Regions from separate parts of the Enterococcus sp. PLH-Efm8 genome, predicted to be linked through region 2. Evidence: predicted binding sites of a transcription regulator. Region 2 holds the regulator's gene; each other region holds the start of a gene.

Region 1 (6,498 bases), 1.1 Mb from region 2:
TCCTATGATGACTTGGAACTGTCCTGCATTCGTGAACATCCCTTTTACGCTAGGTATATCTTCGATCGCTTTTTCGTCCGCTTTTCCTGGATCATTCAGGACAAAACGCATACGAGTCGCACAATGACTAACTGCAGCAATATTTTCTTTTCCGCCGATATCATGTAACAGCTTCTCGGCATCTGCTTGATATTTTGCCATATCAATAAACCCCTTTCTCTTAACTTGTCTATGCAAGTTGTTTCTTCATTTACTATACTTTTTTTCGGAGAGAATTGCAAGCGTTTTATTAAAAAGTACGAGAGAAAATGATATCGTTTTAAAAAGCTTAAAATAAGCTTTTCTTAAAAATAGGAACATTGAAATACAAAAAGAGCTGTAGTATAGTGAAGAAATGATGGAAGAACGAGTGAGGGAAAAAACATGAATAAGTTCAATGAAATTTTTTTAGATTTGGAACAGAAAATTTTAGCGAAAGAATATCCTCCGCATTCGCTTTTACCCAGTGAGAACCAATTGATCAAAATTTATGGTGTTTCACGAGAAACAATTAGAAAAGCGCTGAATCTTTTGACTACGGAAGGTTATATTCAAAAAAAACAAGGAAAAGGTTCGATCGTACTGGATCGGAATCGCTTCGACTTTCCTATTTCTGGATTGACTAGCTATAAAGAGCTACAGGAGACCCAACGTATTCCAAGTGAAACGATCATCCATACGTTAGAAGAAACAGAAGTGACAAAAGCATTGAACGAGATCACTGGCTGGGAGATCGGTGCGCCTGTTTGGCATTTGATACGCGAAAGAAAAATCAATGGCGAAGTAGTTATATTAGACACCGATTATCTATTAAAGGAAATCGTTCCTATTTTAACTCCAGCACAAGCACAAGGATCGATCTATGAATATTTTGAAAATGAGCTTTCTTTGACGATTGCTTACGCGCAAAAGGAGATCACAGTAGAAGAAGTAACGGAAATCATGAAAACAGCGATGGATCTTCACGATGACACTTATGCAGTAGTAGTCAGAAGCCTCGTTCATCTGGAAGATACCCGCTGTTTCGAGTATTCTGAGTCGGTTCACCGATTAGATAAATTCCGTTTCGTTGAGTTTGCCCGACGCCGAAAAGTGTAAATAGTTCAAAAGAAAGCAAATTGTTGGCATCTGTCCACTTTGGCGCTATGATAGGATCACAAAGGGGGCATTTTTAATGGATAAACCAATAAGACCAGAAAAAGAAGAACTGAAAGAAAAGTTATCACCCATGGCTTATGCAGTCACACAAGAAAATGCAACAGAACGACCATTTAGCGGGAAATATGATGATTTTTACGAAAAGGGGATCTATGTAGATATCGTCAGCGGTGAACCGTTATTCAGCTCTGCAGAAAAATATGATGCAGGTTGTGGCTGGCCATCATTCAGCAAACCAATAACGAAAAGACAAGTGCGCGAAAAAGCCGATTTTTCTCATGGCATGCATCGAATAGAAGTTCGAAGCAAAGAAGCAGATTCTCATCTCGGACATGTGTTTACCGATGGACCAGTAGATCAAGGTGGTCTACGTTACTGCATCAATTCTGCCTCACTGAAATTCATTCCATATGAAAAGATGGATGAATTAGGTTATGGGGAATTCAAATCACTTGTAGAATAATGGAAATACACAAAGAGCGGTACAATACGGGGATTTACTCGATCGTCCGCTCTTTTTTTATTCAAGCGATTGCTATTTGAAAGAAACGCTCCCTAGACTCCTTTTTTCACAAGGTGAAATGTGCTACAATAAAGGGAACGTATGTGTGCAAAAGAAAGAGGACTAGAATATGTATGAATATCTGACAGGTGTGGTTACCTTTATCAACCCCTATTACATAGTAGTAGAAACCAATGGTATCGGCTACCAGATCGCACTAGGAAATCCTTACCGCTACAGTAGCAAACTAAATCAAAAAATAAAAATTTATGTCCATCAGGTAATACGTGAAGATGCGCATCTTCTGTATGGATTTGATTCGCTAGAAGAAAAGCAACTGTTTTTGCGATTAGTAAGTGTTTCAGGAATCGGTCCGAAAAGTGCCCTTGCAATCATGGCAAGCGAAGACCACTCCGGTTTGATTCAAGCAGTAGAATCCAGTGATGTCACTTATTTGACGAAATTTCCAGGAGTAGGGAAAAAGACAGCACAACAAATGATCTTGGATCTAAAAGGAAAATTCGGTGAGCTGAGTATCGATACACCTTTTAGTCTATTTGATGAAGCAAACACAAAAGACGCTACAGCTCTATCTGAAGCAATGGAAGCTCTCTCGGCTCTTGGTTACAGTGATCGAGAAATCAAACGTGTAGAAAAACAATTAAAAGAAGTAGATAATCAGACAACGGATGAGTATCTACGCCAAGCACTCAAGCTAATGATGAAAAAATAAGGAGGAGACCAAATGACAGATGAATACTTGTTATCACCAGAATCTGGCGAAAATGAACTGAGTTTGGAAAAATCTCTTCGACCACAGCTGCTTTCTCAATATATCGGACAGAGAAAAGTCAAACAAGAACTTCAGATTTACATCGAAGCTGCCAGAAATCGGGAAGAACCTTTAGATCATGTTCTGTTGTACGGGCCTCCTGGATTAGGAAAAACGACGATGGCCATGGTCATTGCTAATGAGATGACCGTAAATATTCGTACGACGAGTGGCCCTGCTATCGAACGTCCGGGTGACTTAGTAGCAATCTTGAATGAACTGGAAGCAGGGGATGTCCTGTTTATCGATGAGATCCATCGATTACCTAGAGTGGTAGAAGAGATGCTTTATTCAGCTATGGAAGATTTCTATGTAGATATCATGGTAGGACAAGGGCCAACCGCACATCCGGTTCATTTCCCTCTTCCTCCCTTTACTTTGATTGGCGCGACGACACGGGCAGGTATGCTTTCTGCACCTTTACGAGATCGATTTGGCATCATTTCTCATATGGAATATTATGACGAACAGGATCTGCAGGAGATCGTTTTACGTTCTTCGGATATTTTTCAAACAGAGATCATTGAAGAAGGGGCATTGGAAATTGCTCGCCGATCACGAGGAACGCCTAGAATCGCTAATCGCTTGCTCAAACGGGTTCGTGATTTTGCGCAAGTCCAAGGAGACGGGAAAATCGATCGTCCTATAGCGGATCAGGCACTTACTTTGCTACAGGTCGATCAGGCTGGATTGGATTATGTTGACCAGAAATTGTTGCGAACAATGATCGAGTTATATGGCGGCGGACCAGTAGGGTTAAGTACGCTTTCAGTAAACATAGGAGAAGAGCGTGAGACGGTAGAAGATATGTATGAACCGTATCTGATCCAAAAAGGATTTTTAAAGCGTACACCTAGAGGGCGAATTGCTACTGCTTATGCCTATGAACATTTTGGTTACGACTATCATATATGATTTTTGCTTTTAGATTGGAGGAAAATGAATGAGTGATACAACACGTACGAAACAATTGATCAAAAACGTATTGATTGATTTGTGCCAAACGCAATCTTTTCGAAAAATCAGCGTCCAAAAAATCGCAAACGAAGCAAAAATCAATCGACAAACATTTTATTATCATTTTACAGATAAATACGATTTGCTTCGTTGGGTCTATTGTGAGGATGCATTGCATTATTTAGATCCACAATGTCTTTCACTTGATAATTGGGAAGAGCAAGCATTGAAAATGCTGAAAGCAATTGCTGAGAAGAAAGAATTTTATGCAAATACTGTGCTTTCTGACCCAGAAATTTTACAAAAAGAGTTTTCTCAACTGATCCAAAAATCATTTATCAAGATTTTTGAACAAATGGATGAAGAAAGACAACTTTCTGCAAGAGACAAACTATTTTATGCTCGTTTTTTTTCTTACGGTTGCAGTGGTGTATTAGTCAATTGGATCACGAATGAATATGAAGAAACACCGATGGAAATCGCTATGCAGCTTTTCCGTTTAGCCAAGGATACGGAATTATATTCTTATCGTCTTTATGCAAAAGAAGAGTTGGAAGAACAGTAATAGAAAAATTTTTTGTTGGAAAAGCAATAATCGCTAAAAGGAGATGGGGAAATGACAAAAATTTTATTTGTTTGTTTGGGAAATATTTGCCGTTCACCGATGGCAGAAGGCTTGCTGAGAAAACGAATAGCATTAGAAGGAAGGGAAGCAGAATTTTTTGTGGATTCTGCTGCTACAAGCACGTATGAAGTTGGAAAGACACCGCACCCTGGAACGAAAAAAATATTAAACCAAGAAAAAGTAGATATGACGAATATGGTTGCTCGGCAAATCACACCCCACGATTTTGAAACTTTTGATTGGATCATTGGCATGGATCAAGAAAATGTAGAAGAACTGAAACGAAGAGCACCACGCTCAGCGCAGGGGAAAATCCATTTGTTTTTAAGTAGCATTCCTGGAAAAGAAAAAGAAAATGTTCCCGACCCATACTATACCAATAACTTTGATGAGACATATCACTTGATCACAGAAGGCCTGAATCATTGGTGGAATATTTGGATTGATGAAAATAAAATAACAAACAATTTGTAAAGTTAACGCTTTCTTTTTAAGGCGATGTTAGAGCATTTCCTTGTTTTTTTGTAAAATGTTAGGTAAAATAAAATTAATTAAGTAACACTTTCTTAGCTAAAGGAGGAGTGCATTCGATGAACGAAGAGACAGTATCGCCAATGAAGAAGCTTACGAAGTTAGTTACTCATACTTCGTATCAACTTTTTGATTCTTTTGTAAATGACACTGAAGAACATGCTAAGAATGTACGATTGCAAGGAAAGTTTATTCTTGAGCTGCAAAAAGCTGCTACTGAACATAGTCTAGTTATCTTACAAGTAAGAGCAAATCGTTTGAGTAGCAAGTATGAAACGATCTCAGGCTGGGTGGCGACAAAAACGGTCGAAAAAGACCGAGTGATGATCCGCCTACAAAACGAAGAGCAGCAGATCCGGATGGTTCCTGTAGAACAAATTGAAAAAATAACAATCCTTTCACCAGCAGGGGAACAGGAACGGTTATCAAAATAATTTATACCAGATAGAAAAGCACGTATGAGCTTGTACCATCAATCATTACTAATCAAAAATAACCGAATGCTTTAAGCTGATATCAGTAAAACGGAACGTTTTAGGATGAGTATCACAGCATGACAGCATTGGGTTGATTAGTTGAATCGATTGGATGGTACAAGTTTTTTTGATAAAAAAAGGTCCTGCTAGCCGGGGAGCTAGCAGGATAAGGAGTTAAAAATGAAAAAGTGTTGTTAGGGTTGTTTGTTGGTATGCTTATATAATAGTCACTAGTTGTGAATATTTTGTGACGAAAGTTTTCGAAAGTTGTTAAGTTTTTTTGCGAAAACTATTTTTATATCATATATATGTCTAAAATCTATATTATAAAAGAAATGTTGTTTGATCAGCTTCTCTTCGGTATTAGTTCAAAACAAAACGGCAAAGTATATGGAGCTACTTTGCCGTTTTGTTTCTCTAATACTCAGGTCAGTTTATAGACGCTCAATAAACGGTGTTCAAAAGCCAGTTTCTCGGTATTAAGTCAAATTTATGCAAAAATGTGAGAAGCCATTTTCAAAAAATATTTCTTAATACTCGAAACTGAGCGGCTTTTTCACGACCTCTCAATAAACAGTGTTCAAGAGACAGCCTATCGGCAATAAGGCTGAACGTCTCTTTCACAACCTCTTTTATCAATCTGCTACTTCTTCTTTCTTAGCGAAACTCCAAATCAGTCCGATAACAAAACCGATAACTGCTGGTACGATCCACCCCATCCCCAATTTGAAAAACGGCAAGTAGCTTTCCGCAACATATAAAAGATTTTGAACAATAGGTGTTTGTTTGATAGTTTCTGGGCAAGCGTTCAACCCATCAAAAATCGAAGCAATCAATGTAAAATAAGTAGTCATTCGATAAACAGCCGTACGCTGCTTAAACAAAGGACCAACTAACACTAGTAAAATCAGTGTCATTGCTAATGGATAGATGAACATCAAAACAGGCAACGAAAATTGAATGATATTCGTCAAGCCTACGTTTGCCGCTAAACAAGGAAGGATACTAGCAAGTGCAACAAAGAATGCGTAATTTCTTTGCGGAAACAAATCTGTGAATGTTTCTGCAAAAGCTGTAATCAAACCAATACCGGTCTTCAAGCAAGCTAATATAACGATAAATGCTAATAAGATACTGCCATAAGTACCTAAATAATGATCAGCAATCTGAGCCAGCGTGATCCCGCCATTTTCACTTAGAGCAAAGCTACCTAAGCTCATAGCACCTAAATAAGCGAGCAAAGTATAAATGATTCCCATCAATATAATGCTGATCGCACCAGATTTGATCGTGTCTTTAGCGATTTCAGCAGGTTTTGTTACACCCATGTTTTGGATTGTTGTGACAATGATGATCCCAAATGCTAAAGCAGCAAGCG
Region 2 (6,498 bases):
GAAGAACAAAAAACTCAATCGCCCAAACAAAGCTTCAATTATTTTGACTAATAGGGATATTTCATAAATGGTCGTACAAAAGATCAGGTCCTGCTGAACATCTGTCTAGCGGATCTGATCTGTTTTTATTCTTTCTTTCTGCTTTTTTTTGCTGATTTCCTTTGCTATAATAACTAAGTTAGGAGTGAGAAAGTGAGACAAGCAAATTTTGATTGGAAGTTAAGCGAGACAGAGCCTTCTGAATCCTTTCTCCAAATGATCCGTGAACTGAAATTATCTCCATTTGTCGGTAAGTTACTGTGGCAAAGAGGTTACCATGAGGAAAAGGATATCAACCGATTTTTACATCCAAAGGAACAAGAATTACATGATCCGTATCTGATGCACGATATGGATAAAGCAATCAGCCGAATCCAAGAAGCTGTAATCAGTGGAGAAAAAATCCTCGTTTACGGTGATTATGACGCAGATGGGATCACCAGTGCAACGGTAATGAAAGAAACACTGGAATTACTTGGTGCAGAAGTAGAAGTATTCCTGCCAAATCGATTTGAGCATGGGTATGGACCAAACCAATCTGTATACCAAGAAAAGATCGAAGAAGGAATCCAGTTGATCATCACTGTTGATAACGGGGTAGCAGGAAATGATGCGGTAGCATACGCTCAGCAAGCTGGTGTAGACGTGATCATTACAGATCATCACGAACTACCTGAGAATTTACCAGACGCTTATGCGATTGTTCACCCTCGTCATCCAGCGGGGCACTATCCATTTCCAGATTTGGCAGGAGTCGGAGTAGCATTCAAAGTAGCTTCTGCATTATTGGAAGAACCGCCTGTAGAATTTTTGGATTTAGTAGCGATAGGAACGATCGCCGATTTAGTTTCATTGACTGATGAGAATCGAATCCTTGTTTCATTAGGAATCAATGCCATTCATCATTCAGAACGGATAGGACTTCAGGCGCTATTTGAAGAAAGCGGCGTAAAAATGAGGGACGCAGACGAAACAACGATCGGTTTTTCGATTGCTCCCAGACTAAATGCAATCGGTCGGATGGGCGATCCACGTCCTGCCGTCTCGTTACTTGCGACGTTTGATGAAGAGGAAGCATCCGTTCAAGCAAAAAAATTGAATGAGATCAATGAAGAAAGAAAAGCAATCGTAGAGCAGATAACACAAGAAGCATTAGCGATGGTCAATAAGGAGAATCATATCCATCTATTGGTAAACCGAGGATGGCATGAAGGCGTTTTGGGCATTGTTGCTGGGAAAATAATGAATGAAACGGGTAAACCAACGCTTGTCCTTACTTTAAAAGAAGATGGATCAGCTAAAGGATCTGGACGTAGTATTGAAGCCTTGAATCTTTTTGAAATGCTTGACCAGATGCGAGATTTATTTACTTACTTCGGAGGACATCATGCAGCAGTCGGTTTAACGATGCCAAGTGAAAATGTCACTATACTACAGGAGAAGATGAACCAATATATAGTCGATCATCAAATTGACTTGATGAGAGGGCCTGAGTTGAGAATTGATGAAGTATTGCTGCCAAATGAAGTAACAGTAGAGCGAATTGATGAGCTGAAACTATTGGCGCCATTTGGTACGGATAATCCTTTGCCTCAGTTTTTATTTCGACAAGTCCAAGCAGAAAATATCAAAAGAATCGGAGCAAACCAACAGCATCTGAAATTTGTCCTTTCCAATGCATCGAGTCAGCTTGATGCGGTCGCTTTTGGTTTTGGTACTCAAGAAGAAGAACTGCTGAATAATCAGGTAGATGTGGTAGGAAAGCTTTCGATCAATGAATGGAACGGGCGTAAGAAACCGCAGCTGATGGTATCTGATTTTTCTGTGGGTGGTCTGCAAGTATTTGATTGGCGGGCAAAACGTTTCCGTGAACAGAGCCGAACGTCGGAAGGTAGCCTTTATTTAGCATTTGATTCTTCTACGTTGAAATTCGTGCCTGAGATTATCCAGGAAGCTGCGATTGTTTTCGAAGGACTAGATTCTGTAAAGGCAATAATTGAAAAAAGAAAACCGAACTCTCTAGTTATTATGGATTGTCCAGATGATTTAGCGGATCTGAAAGAAGTTTTTCGGTCTTATTCATTCAATCGTGTTTATCTGATGGGGATTTCGCCTGATGAGGCCTATTTGAATGGGGTAGGCACAAGAGAACAGTACGCAAAATTGTTTAAACTGATCCATTCTCAAGAACGAATTGATATACGTCATAAAATAAAAGCAATAGCTCAATATTTGCGTATCCCTGAAAAATTATTAATTTTTATGATACAGGTGTTTTTTGAATTGAAATTTGTTACAATAGAGAACGGTGTTTTACAAAAAGTCGCTAGCCCAGAAAGTCATCCTTTGACTGAGAGCAGATTATACCAGCGGCGGCTCAATAAAATCAAAGTTGAGGAATTTTTGCTTTTGAGCGATATTCCTACCATAAAGAAATGGTTAACAACCTAGGAGGAAACAAAGAGTGGATTTAAAAGATTATATTGCCAGTATTCCCGACTATCCGTCAAAAGGAATTGTGTTTCGAGATATTTCCCCACTGATGGCAGATGGTGACGCTTATCGGGAAGCTACGAAGCAAATCGTAAATTATGCAAAAGAAAAACGAATTGATATGGTAGTTGGGCCAGAAGCCCGTGGATTCATCGTAGGATGTCCTGTTGCTTATGAGTTAGGAGTCGGTTTTGCCCCAGTCCGCAAAAAAGGGAAGTTACCTCGAGAAACCATCGAAGTGACTTATGGATTAGAATATGGAACAGATACATTGACATTGCATAAGGATGCCATTAAACCAGGTCAACGTGTGCTGATTTGTGACGATTTGCTAGCTACTGGAGGAACAATCAAAGCGACGATCGAACTGATCGAACAATTAGGCGGTGTAGTCGTAGGCTGCGCATTTTTGATCGAATTGATGGATCTCCATGGACGCGACAAAATCAAAGGATATGACATCATTACATTAATGGAATATTAAGCAGAAAAAAGAAGCTATTCTTGATGTTATTCTTAAAGAAGCGATTTTAAAGCGACCCTCAAAAGTCAGATTCTCTATCTGACTTTTGAGGGTCGCTATTTTTTTATAAATGGAAACAAGCAAAGACCAGTAGAAGTTTAAAAAATCACTTTTTCCGCAATTTGACTTAATACCGAAAAACTGGCTTTAGAACACCGTTTATTCGAAAAAAGGATGTGACCGATTTTTGTCACACCCCCGTAAAAGTTTAACTTCTTGTCTTTTGAATAATTAGCAGTCAATCCTTATTATGATTGCCTGGATCTGTAGTAGGGCTCATGATAGAAATGATCTTCATGAATTCTGCGCCGCTCAGATTGACGGTACTTCTTTTCATCCCACAACATGAACCACAAAGTAAATAACGGAACAAACACAAGTAAAGCTGGACGTATGCCGAAATTACCAATAATAATACCTAAAAACAAAACAGTTAATACTAAGCCAAGACGTCTCATTGATTTCATGAATTCTCACCTCGTTAATTTATGCGAACAATTGTTCGTATATTTAGTATACGAATATTTGTTCGGTTTGTAAAGAGGGAAGTGATAAAAATTTGAAAGAAGAAGAACCCGGGCGAAAAAAGAGTTTGAGACCATCGTCTCAAACTCTTTTTAAAAAGTTTTCTTTTATTAGTAGCAATTAATAGATATGACTACGATAAAGTCCTACTACTCGTCCTAATATAGATACTTGATCTAAGATGATTGGTTCGAGCAAGTCGTTTTCAGGCTGCAGACGGAAAAAGTTTTTTTCTTTATAGAATCGTTTGCAAGTCGCTTCGTCCTCGGCAGTCATTGCAATGACAATATCGCCATTTTGAGCAGTTTCTTGCTTCCGAACGATCACGTTGTCACCATCCAAGATCCCAGCATTGATCATACTATCTCCACGAATTGTCAGCATAAAGAGACTGCCTTCTTCGGAAGAAAGATTAGGAGGGATTGGAAAGAAGTCTGAAGCATCCTCTACTGCTAAAATGGGTTCTCCAGCTGTTACGACGCCAAGTACTGGAATAGTTGTTGGACGAATCCCAATCTTTTCTAAACCTTGTTTTGTCAACTCGATTGCACGAGGTTTCGTCGGATCTCTTTGGATAAACCCTTTTTTTTCAAGCCGTGCAAGATGACCGTGAACAGTAGAAGTAGAAGAAAGCTGAACAGCTTCCCCGATTTCACGGACAGTCGGCGGGTATCCTTTTTGGGTTACTTGTTCATGGATATATCGTAAGACTTCGATTTGTCTTGATTCAGTTTGTCGGGCCACAAGGTACACCTTCTTTCACTTGATAAATAAATAGTACCATATAAAAAGCGCTAAATCAAACGAATGTTCGTATTTTATTTAGTTTATCTAGTTGTTTTTTTTTCAGTTTTTATATAATATGAAGGAGAGTAAAAGGAGGGCTGAGCATGCTGTCACCTGAAAAAATAGAGAGGATCAATGAACTTGCACGTAAAAAGAAGGAAAATGGTCTCTCAAAAGCCGAAGAACAAGAACAAATCAACTTACGCAAAGAGTATTTGGAAGCTTTTCGTTCCGGTATGCGTCATCATATCGAAGGAATGAAAGTCGTCGATCCTGAGGGCAATGACGTGACCCCGGAAAAATTAAAAGAAATCCAAAAGAAAAAAGGCTTACACAACCGAAATGACAACTTTTAGTAAAAAATACTGAAAAAGATTGCTTTTTCGTGTGACATCTTATAGAATGAAAGTGTAAGAAATAAAGGTAAAAAAAACCTAAATTAATAGGAGGGGTTATTTTGTTTGACAAAATTGACCAACTTGGCGTTAACACAATTCGTACATTAAGTATTGAAGCAGTCCAAAAAGCAAACTCAGGACATCCTGGATTGCCGATGGGCGCAGCACCTATGGCATATGCGTTATGGACAAAACACCTGAAAGTAAATCCAACGACATCAAAAAACTGGGCTGACCGCGACCGTTTCGTTCTTTCGGCAGGACATGGGTCAGCAATGTTGTATAGCTTGCTTCATTTAGCTGGCTATCAAGTGACAATCGATGATTTGAAACAATTCCGTCAATGGGATTCTAAAACACCAGGACATCCTGAAGTACATCACACAGATGGTGTAGAAGCCACTACAGGGCCATTAGGACAAGGGATTGCAATGGCTGTCGGTATGGCAATGGCAGAAGCGCACCTTGCAGCAACGTATAACAAAGAAAACTTTAATGTGATGGATCACTATACGTATGCAATATGCGGTGACGGAGACTTGATGGAAGGGGTATCTCAAGAAGCAAGTTCGATGGCAGGTCATATGAAACTAGGGAAATTGATCGTTTTATACGATTCAAACGATATTTCACTAGACGGTCCAACTTCAAAAGCTTTCACAGAAAACGTTGGTGCTCGCTATGAAGCATATGGCTGGCAACATATCTTAGTGAAAGACGGAAATGACCTAGAAGCAATCTCTAAAGCGATTGAAGAAGCAAAAGCTGAAACAGACAAACCAACATTGATCGAAGTAAAAACAGTCATCGGCTATGGTGCTCCTAAAGAAGGAACATCTGCTGTTCATGGTGCTCCTATTGGTGAAGATGGCATCAAGATGGCTAAAGAAGTTTATGGTTGGGAGTATCCAGATTTCACTGTTCCAGAAGAAGTAGCTGCCCGCTTCCATCAAACGATGATAGAAGAAGGACAAAAAGCTGAAGATGCATGGAATGAAATGTTTGCCAATTATAAAAAAGCTTATCCTGAATTAGCACAACAATTTGAAGATGCTTTTGATGGCAAACTACCAGAAAACTGGGATGCAGAATTGCCAACTTATGAAGTTGGAAGCAGTCAAGCAAGCCGTGTTTCAAGTAAAGAAGTCATCCAAGAATTATCGAAAGCTATACCAAGCTTCTGGGGTGGTTCAGCGGACTTGTCAGGTTCCAATAATACAATGGTGGCTGCAGATAAAGATTTCACTCCTGAACATTATGAAGGACGCAACATCTGGTTCGGTGTCCGCGAATTTGCAATGGCTTCGGCTATGAATGGTATCCAACTTCATGGCGGAACTCGTATCTACGGTGGAACATTCTTTGTCTTTGTCGATTATCTAAGACCAGCAGTTCGTTTAGCAGCAATCCAACATACTCCTGTTGTTTACGTCTTAACACATGACTCGGTTGCTGTCGGAGAAGACGGACCAACGCACGAACCGATTGAACAACTAGCATCTGTTCGCTGCATGCCTGGTGTTCAAGTGATTCGTCCGGCAGACGGAAATGAAACACGTGCTGCTTGGAAAGTAGCGATGGAGACAACAGATGCGCCTACTATCCTTGTATTGAGTCGTCAAAACCTTCCAGTATTGCCTTCTACAAAAGAAGTAGCAGATGAAATGGTGAAAAAAGGCGCGTATGTTCTTTCTCCATCACAAGGAGAAACACCAGAAGGTATTTTGATTGCAA
Region 3 (6,498 bases), 580 kb from region 2:
GGGTGGAAAGACGAAAATGGTCAAGAAGTAAATGTCGGACGAATGAATTTAGGTGTTGTTACATTGAATTTGCCAAGAATCGCGATCGAATCAAAAGGAGATCAGAATAAATTCTGGCAGTTACTGTCTGACCGCTTAGAAATCATGAAAGATGCGCTTCTCTATCGTGTAGAACGTTGTAAAGAAGCCATTCCAGCAAATGCGCCAATTTTATATATGTATGGTGCTTTCGGGAAACGTCTTTCACGTACCGATTCTGTCAATGAATTATTCAAAAACCGTCGAGCTACTGTATCGTTAGGCTACATTGGATTGTATGAAGTTGCTTCAGCTTTCTTCGGTGGCGAATGGGAAACAAACCCAGAAGCAAAAGCTTTCACACTTGATATCGTCAAAGAATTAAAAGCTAATGCAGATGCATGGGGGGATGAATATGGTTATCATTTCAGTGTCTATTCAACTCCAAGTGAAAGTCTAACTGACCGTTTCTGCCGTTTGGATACAGAAAAATTCGGCATCATCGAAAATATCACAGATAAAGAATATTATACAAACAGTTTCCACTATGATGTGCGTAAAAACCCAACGCCATTTGAAAAATTGGAATTTGAGAAGGATTATCCAAAATATTGTTCAGGTGGATTCATCCACTACTGTGAATACCCTATGCTCCAACAAAATCCGAAAGCTTTAGAAGCTGTATGGGATTTTGCATATGACAAAATCGGGTATCTTGGTACGAATACGCCAATCGATCATTGCTATCAATGTGGTTTCGAAGGTGATTTCAAACCGACAGAACGAGGGTTCGAATGTCCAGAATGTGGAAATCATGATCCAAAAACATGTGATGTAGTCAAACGTACTTGTGGCTATTTAGGAAATCCGCAAGCTCGTCCGATGGTACATGGCCGCCATAAAGAAATTTCCTCACGTGTGAAACACATGAAATGAGGTTGTGAAAAAGCTGTCCTGCATCAAGTAATAAGAATAGCTAAACAAAAATAGTTCCTCATATTTTTCGTTTAGTTGGGCTTATTACTGCAGATGCAAGCTTTTGAACACCGTTTATTCAGAATAAGAGGCTATGACAAGTCTTTTTTCACCACCCTCTTTCGATGGCTTTGTATCTTTGAACGCCCTCTATCAAAATAAGAACAAGCTTTCTTGAACAATGGATTTAGGTCAGTTTGTTCTTATTTATGTGGTCGAGTAGATTTTATCTTCAATAGCTATATCTTTGAACCTTAAATGAAAGAAGTTTTTTTATGAGAAATCCAAAACCAAAAGAATGGTTAGCAAAAGACTACAGCCAAAACTATATTGCTGACTACAAACCGTTTAATTTTGTCGATGGTGAAGGTGTCCGCAACAGTCTTTACGTTAGTGGCTGCTTATTTGCCTGCGAAGGCTGCTTCAACAAAGCTGCACAAAATTTCCGATATGGCAAACCATTCACACCTGAATTAGAAGAACAAATCATCGCTGACTTGCGCAACGATTACGTGCAAGGATTAACTTTACTTGGTGGCGAACCTTTTTTGAATACAGATGTTTGTCTGCAAGTCGTACGACGTATCCGAAAAGAGTTCGGTACGACAAAAGATATCTGGTCATGGACAGGCTATACCTTTGATGAATTGCTACAAGATTCAGAAGATAAATTAGAACTCCTTTCGCAAATCGATATCCTTGTTGACGGACGCTTTGAATTAAGCAAACGTGACCTAAAACTACAATTTCGCGGAAGTAGCAACCAGCGGATCATTGACGTCCAAAAATCTTTAGAATCCAATCAAGTTGTGATTTGGGAAAAATGTACGGATGCAACAGAAACCTATGAACAAATCAAAAAGCAAGACTTGATATAAAAACAGCTTTGGGAGAGAAAACGGATTTCCGGTTTCAACTCTCAAAGCTGTTTTTATATTTCTTGATTTTCCCATAATGGAAGGACGATGTTTTCATAAGTCATCGGGTCCAGATTCGTCAAAGTAATCCCTAACAATCGGATTCCTTTTTCTACTCCCAAGATTTCCTCCCATATAAGGCTTGCTTGATAAAAGAGTGCTTCTTTTTTATAGATATATTCTGGCAATGTCACTCTTTTGGTCACAGTAGAATAGTCCGTGTACCTGACCTTCAAAACTACTGTTTTCCCATGTTTTTGGACTCTTCTCAGTGCTTCTTCTACTTTTTCAGCTAGTTGGCGCAACTGAGTCAGCACTGCTTCTTCCGTTTGCAACGGCTGCCCATAAGTATGCTCTTTTCCCACAGATTTTCGCTCTCTTGTAACGTTTACTGGAGAATCATGGATTCCTCTGACTTTACGATAAAGAGAATAGCCCATTTTTCCAAAATTTCGAATCAACATCATTTCTGTGCATTCATATAGGTCTTTTCCTGTATAAATCCCTAGCTCATGCATTCTAGGTACAGTTTTCTTCCCTACCCCATGAAATTTTTCAATTGGCAAAGCTTTTAAAAATGGCACAGCGTCTTGAGGGGCAACTACCGTGATTCCTCTAGGTTTTTGATAGTCTGATGCTAATTTGGCCAAAAACTTATTGTAACTTACTCCCGCAGAACATGTTAGCTGGACACTCTCCCAAATATCTGCTTGGATCATTCGGGCGATTTTGATGGCTGACTTGCAATTGATTTTATTTTCGGTCACATCAAGATACGCTTCATCGATACTAACTGGTTCCACAATATCTGTATAACGATAGAATACTTCCCGTACTTGTTTGGAAATATCGCTGTATTTATGATGGTCGCCAGGCTTAAAGATGGCTTGCGGACAAAGCTCATACGCTTTTTGTGCACTCATTGCTGAATGAATTCCGAATTTTCTTGCTTCATAATTTGCTGTAGTCACTACTCCACGCCCACCAGTGTCACTGGGGTGTCTGGCAATTACTAATGGATGTCCGCGAAACTCAGGATGATCTCGTTCTTCAACCGAAGCGAAAAAAGCATCCATATCAATATGAATGATTTTTCTTGATGTATCATTATGTAAAGGAAATTGCAGCTCCATCATCCTCACCTCTTATTCATTATACAAGAACATTCGTTCGCGTTCAAGAGATTTGAAAAGTTAGTAGCTGATTTCCTCATTAGTCTTTCATTATAGACAACTTATACTATCTCAGTCTAATTCATGGTACTGACGGTAGACTTCTTGTTTTTTCAGCCCATTTTTCAGCGCTACTGCTTTGATAGCAGCATTTGGTTTTTCGCCTGAAGCGATCTTTGCTTCTACTTGTTCCTTTAACGTTCCCAACTCTTCATCAACTTCCGTCACTGGCATTTCGAACAAATTCCCTTCTACAAGCAGACAACATTCACCCTTTACTGGATGTTCTTCGATATAAGCGAGTAGCTCTTCCGTACTTCCTCTAAGGTATTCTTCATGGACCTTTGTCAATTCCCGACACAAAACGACTTGGCGATTTCCAAAAATTTCTAAGAAATTCGTCAATGTAGCAGTGATCCGATAAGGTGACTCATAAAAAATCAGCGTAACTGTCTGTTCTTTTAGCTTTTTCAATGTTTCTTTCTGTTCTTTTTTCTTACGTGGAAGGAAGCCATAAAATAAAAATGGTTGAGGCACTAGCCCTGAAGCAATCAAAGCCGTCATCCCAGCTGTAGGTCCTGGGATAGAGATCACAGAAATCCCTTCTTTTATGCAGGCTAAAACTAGCTCATGTCCAGGATCGCTGATGGAAGGCATTCCTGCGTCACTGACTTGAGCAATCGTTTTTCCTTCTTTTAACAAAGCAATCAATTGAGGGACACGTTCTTTATAATTATGTTCATGTAAACTTTTTTGGGGTGTATGGATTTCAAAATGATTCAATAACTTTTGTGTATTACGCGTATCCTCACTTGCGATAAGATCGGATTCTTGCAGCATACGAACACTTCTGTAGCTCATATCTTCTAAATTTCCAATTGGCGTCGGTACAAGATATAAATCCCCATATACCGGATTTCCCTTGAAACTTTTTTGATTATACATCTGTCACAATCTCCTTAATAAAAAGACTGGAGCAGTATTTCTCCGCTCCAGTCTCCTCTTGTTATTGGTCATCGACCGCTTTCGCGATAGATCACTTCTAGACAAAACGCACAAGGCTCGTCATTGTCCCTTCTTGATCCATATAAATCGTAGCAGACATGGAATCCTTCTTCATAAATTTTTTCAAGATTCATACGAGACTTAGAAAGTTCCTGCTTCACATTTTCAGCTGGAGCTTGTGCAACTTGGTTCAATTCCCGCAGGTGTTCCCGCAGACGTTGATTTTCCATCTCCAAAGTTGTATTTTTTTCTACGATCTCATGCAAAGCATGCTTCATTTCAACAAGTTCTGTTAATGTATTTCTCAACTCTGATTCTAATTGATTCAATCCGTCGTATAATGATCTCTTATCCATTCATCTCACCTACTTGGATAAATTCTTTCAATTCATCCCATTCATATTCGACAGGATTTTCCCGTCCAGTCAGCCGAATACTAACGATACGGCTAAGCAGATTCAACCCTACGACTTTCCCTTTACCATCAGGTGTAGCAATTACTTTTCCAAAGTCAGGGAGTTCTTTTTTCGCTGTCTCGTATTCTTCGCTCTCATATTGCAGACAGCACATCAAGCGTCCGCATAAACCGGAAATTTTTGTTGGATTCAAAGATAAACTTTGATCTTTTGCCATTTTGATTGATACAGGCACGAAATCGCCTAAAAAAGAAGAACAGCATAATGGACGCCCACATGGACCAATTCCGCCTATTATCTTTGCTTCATCGCGGACACCAATTTGTCGAAGCTCAATACGAGTACGAAATACAGCGGCCAGATCTTTTACCAATTCTCTAAAGTCAATTCGCCCGTCCGCTGTGAAAGAAAAAATCAATTTATTTCGATCAAATGTGTATTCGGCTTTGACCATTTTCATTTCCAACTCACGCAACTGCACTTTTTCTTTTGCGATTTTCAATGCATCATAAGCATCTTTTTTGTTTTTTTTGTCTTTTTCTAATTCAGCTTGTGACGCTTTATGCAAGATCGGACGGATAGCTTCAGGAAGGTCATTGGGATCAATCTCTTTTTTAGGAAGGACAACAGTAGCAATATGTAAGGATTGCTGAGATTCGACTAATACCTTGTCACTATAAACATATTCAGAGTCTCCTGGTGCAAAATAATAGATATGACCTGCATCTCTATATCGGACACCTACTACTTCTACCATTTCCATCCTCCTTGATCATCATCCTTTGCGGCAAGCTAAAAAATCGTATGCAAAACGAACTGTTCCGCAACAGCCTGAAAACTGACATTGCTGCGTAGTTTCTGCTCTGCGATCAATATCCGTTCAATTATCTGGTTTATCTGTTTCACTTTGCCATATTCGCCGTTTGCTACTGCTTGACGCTGTGCTTCCTGATAATAAAACATCAAGACAGATAATCCTGTAAACTGTTGTGTTTTTTCTTTAAATGATTTTACCAATTTTTTTTGGACATAGATAAAGGCTTGAGTATCTTGCTTTTGCAAGTAAACGAACCATTGATAAATCAAGTCCTTAGCATCATTAAACCATTCATCTTGAGAGATTTCAACTGCTTTTCCTAAACTGTTTGTTAAGAAAGCCAAAAGTTTTGCTTTTTCCAATGGAATCTGCTCTTCTTGCAATCGATGGATCAGTGCTTCTTTCGAAAGTTCTTGAAAATGCAGAACTTGACAACGAGATTGAATAGTAGGGAGAATTCTTCCTACTGCATCTGTTTCTAACACCGCTAAAAAATCTCCAGGGGGCTCTTCCAAGAATTTCAACAAACTGTTTGCCGCACTGCTATTCATTTTTTCAGCTTCTTTGATCAAAAAAACTTTTTTTCTTGATTCGTAACCGCTGCGACTGAATTCCGTCTGCAAACGTCTGATCTGATCGACTTTGATGGTTTGTCCTTCCGGTTCAATAACCAAAACATCTGGATGTTCTTTCTTTTCGATCCGCTGACAATTGTTGCATTTTCCACAAGGCAGATTGTCTTTCATTTGGGTACAGAACAGGTGCTGTGCAAGCCATATACCTACTTCATGTTTTCCTGTTCCTTTCTCCCCTTCAAAAAGATAAGCATGAGCGATACGCCCATGCTCAAAACTCCGTTGAAGCTGCTGATACACGATCGGTTGCATTTGAGCCAAGTTTATTTCTTGATTCATAGCTCAGCTCCTCCTAAAATTGATGGAATCCTTCAACAGGTAAGACGAAGACTGTGGCACCGCCTACTTCTACTTCTACTGGATAAGGGACGCCCCCATCCATCGAAATATCCAGTGTAACAGGTGTAGATACAAATTGCTTTCTTGATTCACACGTTTTTTTGATGATTTCCAATGCTTCTTCTACACGGTCATCTTCAATACCCACGATAAACGTACTGTTTCCAGCCTTAAGGAAGCCGCCTGTCGATGATAGTTTTGTGG

What was found. Region 2 encodes LexA, which represses DNA repair genes until DNA is damaged. Its sites were predicted from a motif close to CNAACANNTGTTNG; they were not measured.
Region 1: a site for LexA is predicted at 1,795-1,808, ahead of ruvA (Holliday junction branch migration protein RuvA). Genes of this name have one in related genera too.
Region 3: a site for LexA is predicted at 3,070-3,083, ahead of dinB (DNA polymerase IV). Genes of this name have one in related genera too.

What each region holds. Positions count from the first base shown of each region.
Region 1 covers NZ_CP172568.1:134,151-140,648, forward strand. Annotated here, with positions in the region: gene treP (PTS system trehalose-specific EIIBC component) at 1-201, opposite strand, end outside; gene treR (trehalose operon repressor) at 424-1,137, shown strand; gene msrB (peptide-methionine (R)-S-oxide reductase MsrB) at 1,214-1,660, shown strand; gene ruvA (Holliday junction branch migration protein RuvA) at 1,830-2,432, shown strand; gene ruvB (Holliday junction branch migration DNA helicase RuvB) at 2,445-3,446, shown strand; gene ACIFUW_RS00705 (TetR/AcrR family transcriptional regulator) at 3,475-4,053, shown strand; gene ACIFUW_RS00710 (low molecular weight protein-tyrosine-phosphatase) at 4,105-4,587, shown strand; gene ACIFUW_RS00715 (hypothetical protein) at 4,704-5,078, shown strand; gene brnQ (branched-chain amino acid transport system II carrier protein) at 5,756-6,498, opposite strand, start outside.
Region 2 covers NZ_CP172568.1:1,264,548-1,271,045, forward strand. Annotated here, with positions in the region: gene ACIFUW_RS06300 (LapA family protein) at 1-51, shown strand, start outside; gene recJ (single-stranded-DNA-specific exonuclease RecJ) at 193-2,490, shown strand; gene ACIFUW_RS06310 (adenine phosphoribosyltransferase) at 2,504-3,016, shown strand; gene ACIFUW_RS06315 (hypothetical protein) at 3,304-3,522, opposite strand; gene lexA (transcriptional repressor LexA) at 3,701-4,324, opposite strand; gene ACIFUW_RS06325 (DUF896 family protein) at 4,471-4,722, shown strand; gene tkt (transketolase) at 4,824-6,498, shown strand, end outside.
Region 3 covers NZ_CP172568.1:682,144-688,641, reverse strand. Annotated here, with positions in the region: gene nrdD (anaerobic ribonucleoside-triphosphate reductase) at 1-954, shown strand, start outside; gene nrdG (anaerobic ribonucleoside-triphosphate reductase activating protein) at 1,269-1,871, shown strand; gene dinB (DNA polymerase IV) at 1,925-3,046, opposite strand; gene rsmI (16S rRNA (cytidine(1402)-2'-O)-methyltransferase) at 3,155-4,027, opposite strand; gene ACIFUW_RS03265 (DNA replication initiation control protein YabA) at 4,096-4,443, opposite strand; gene ACIFUW_RS03260 (PSP1 domain-containing protein) at 4,436-5,260, opposite strand; gene holB (DNA polymerase III subunit delta') at 5,296-6,234, opposite strand; gene ACIFUW_RS03250 (cyclic-di-AMP receptor) at 6,248-6,498, opposite strand, start outside.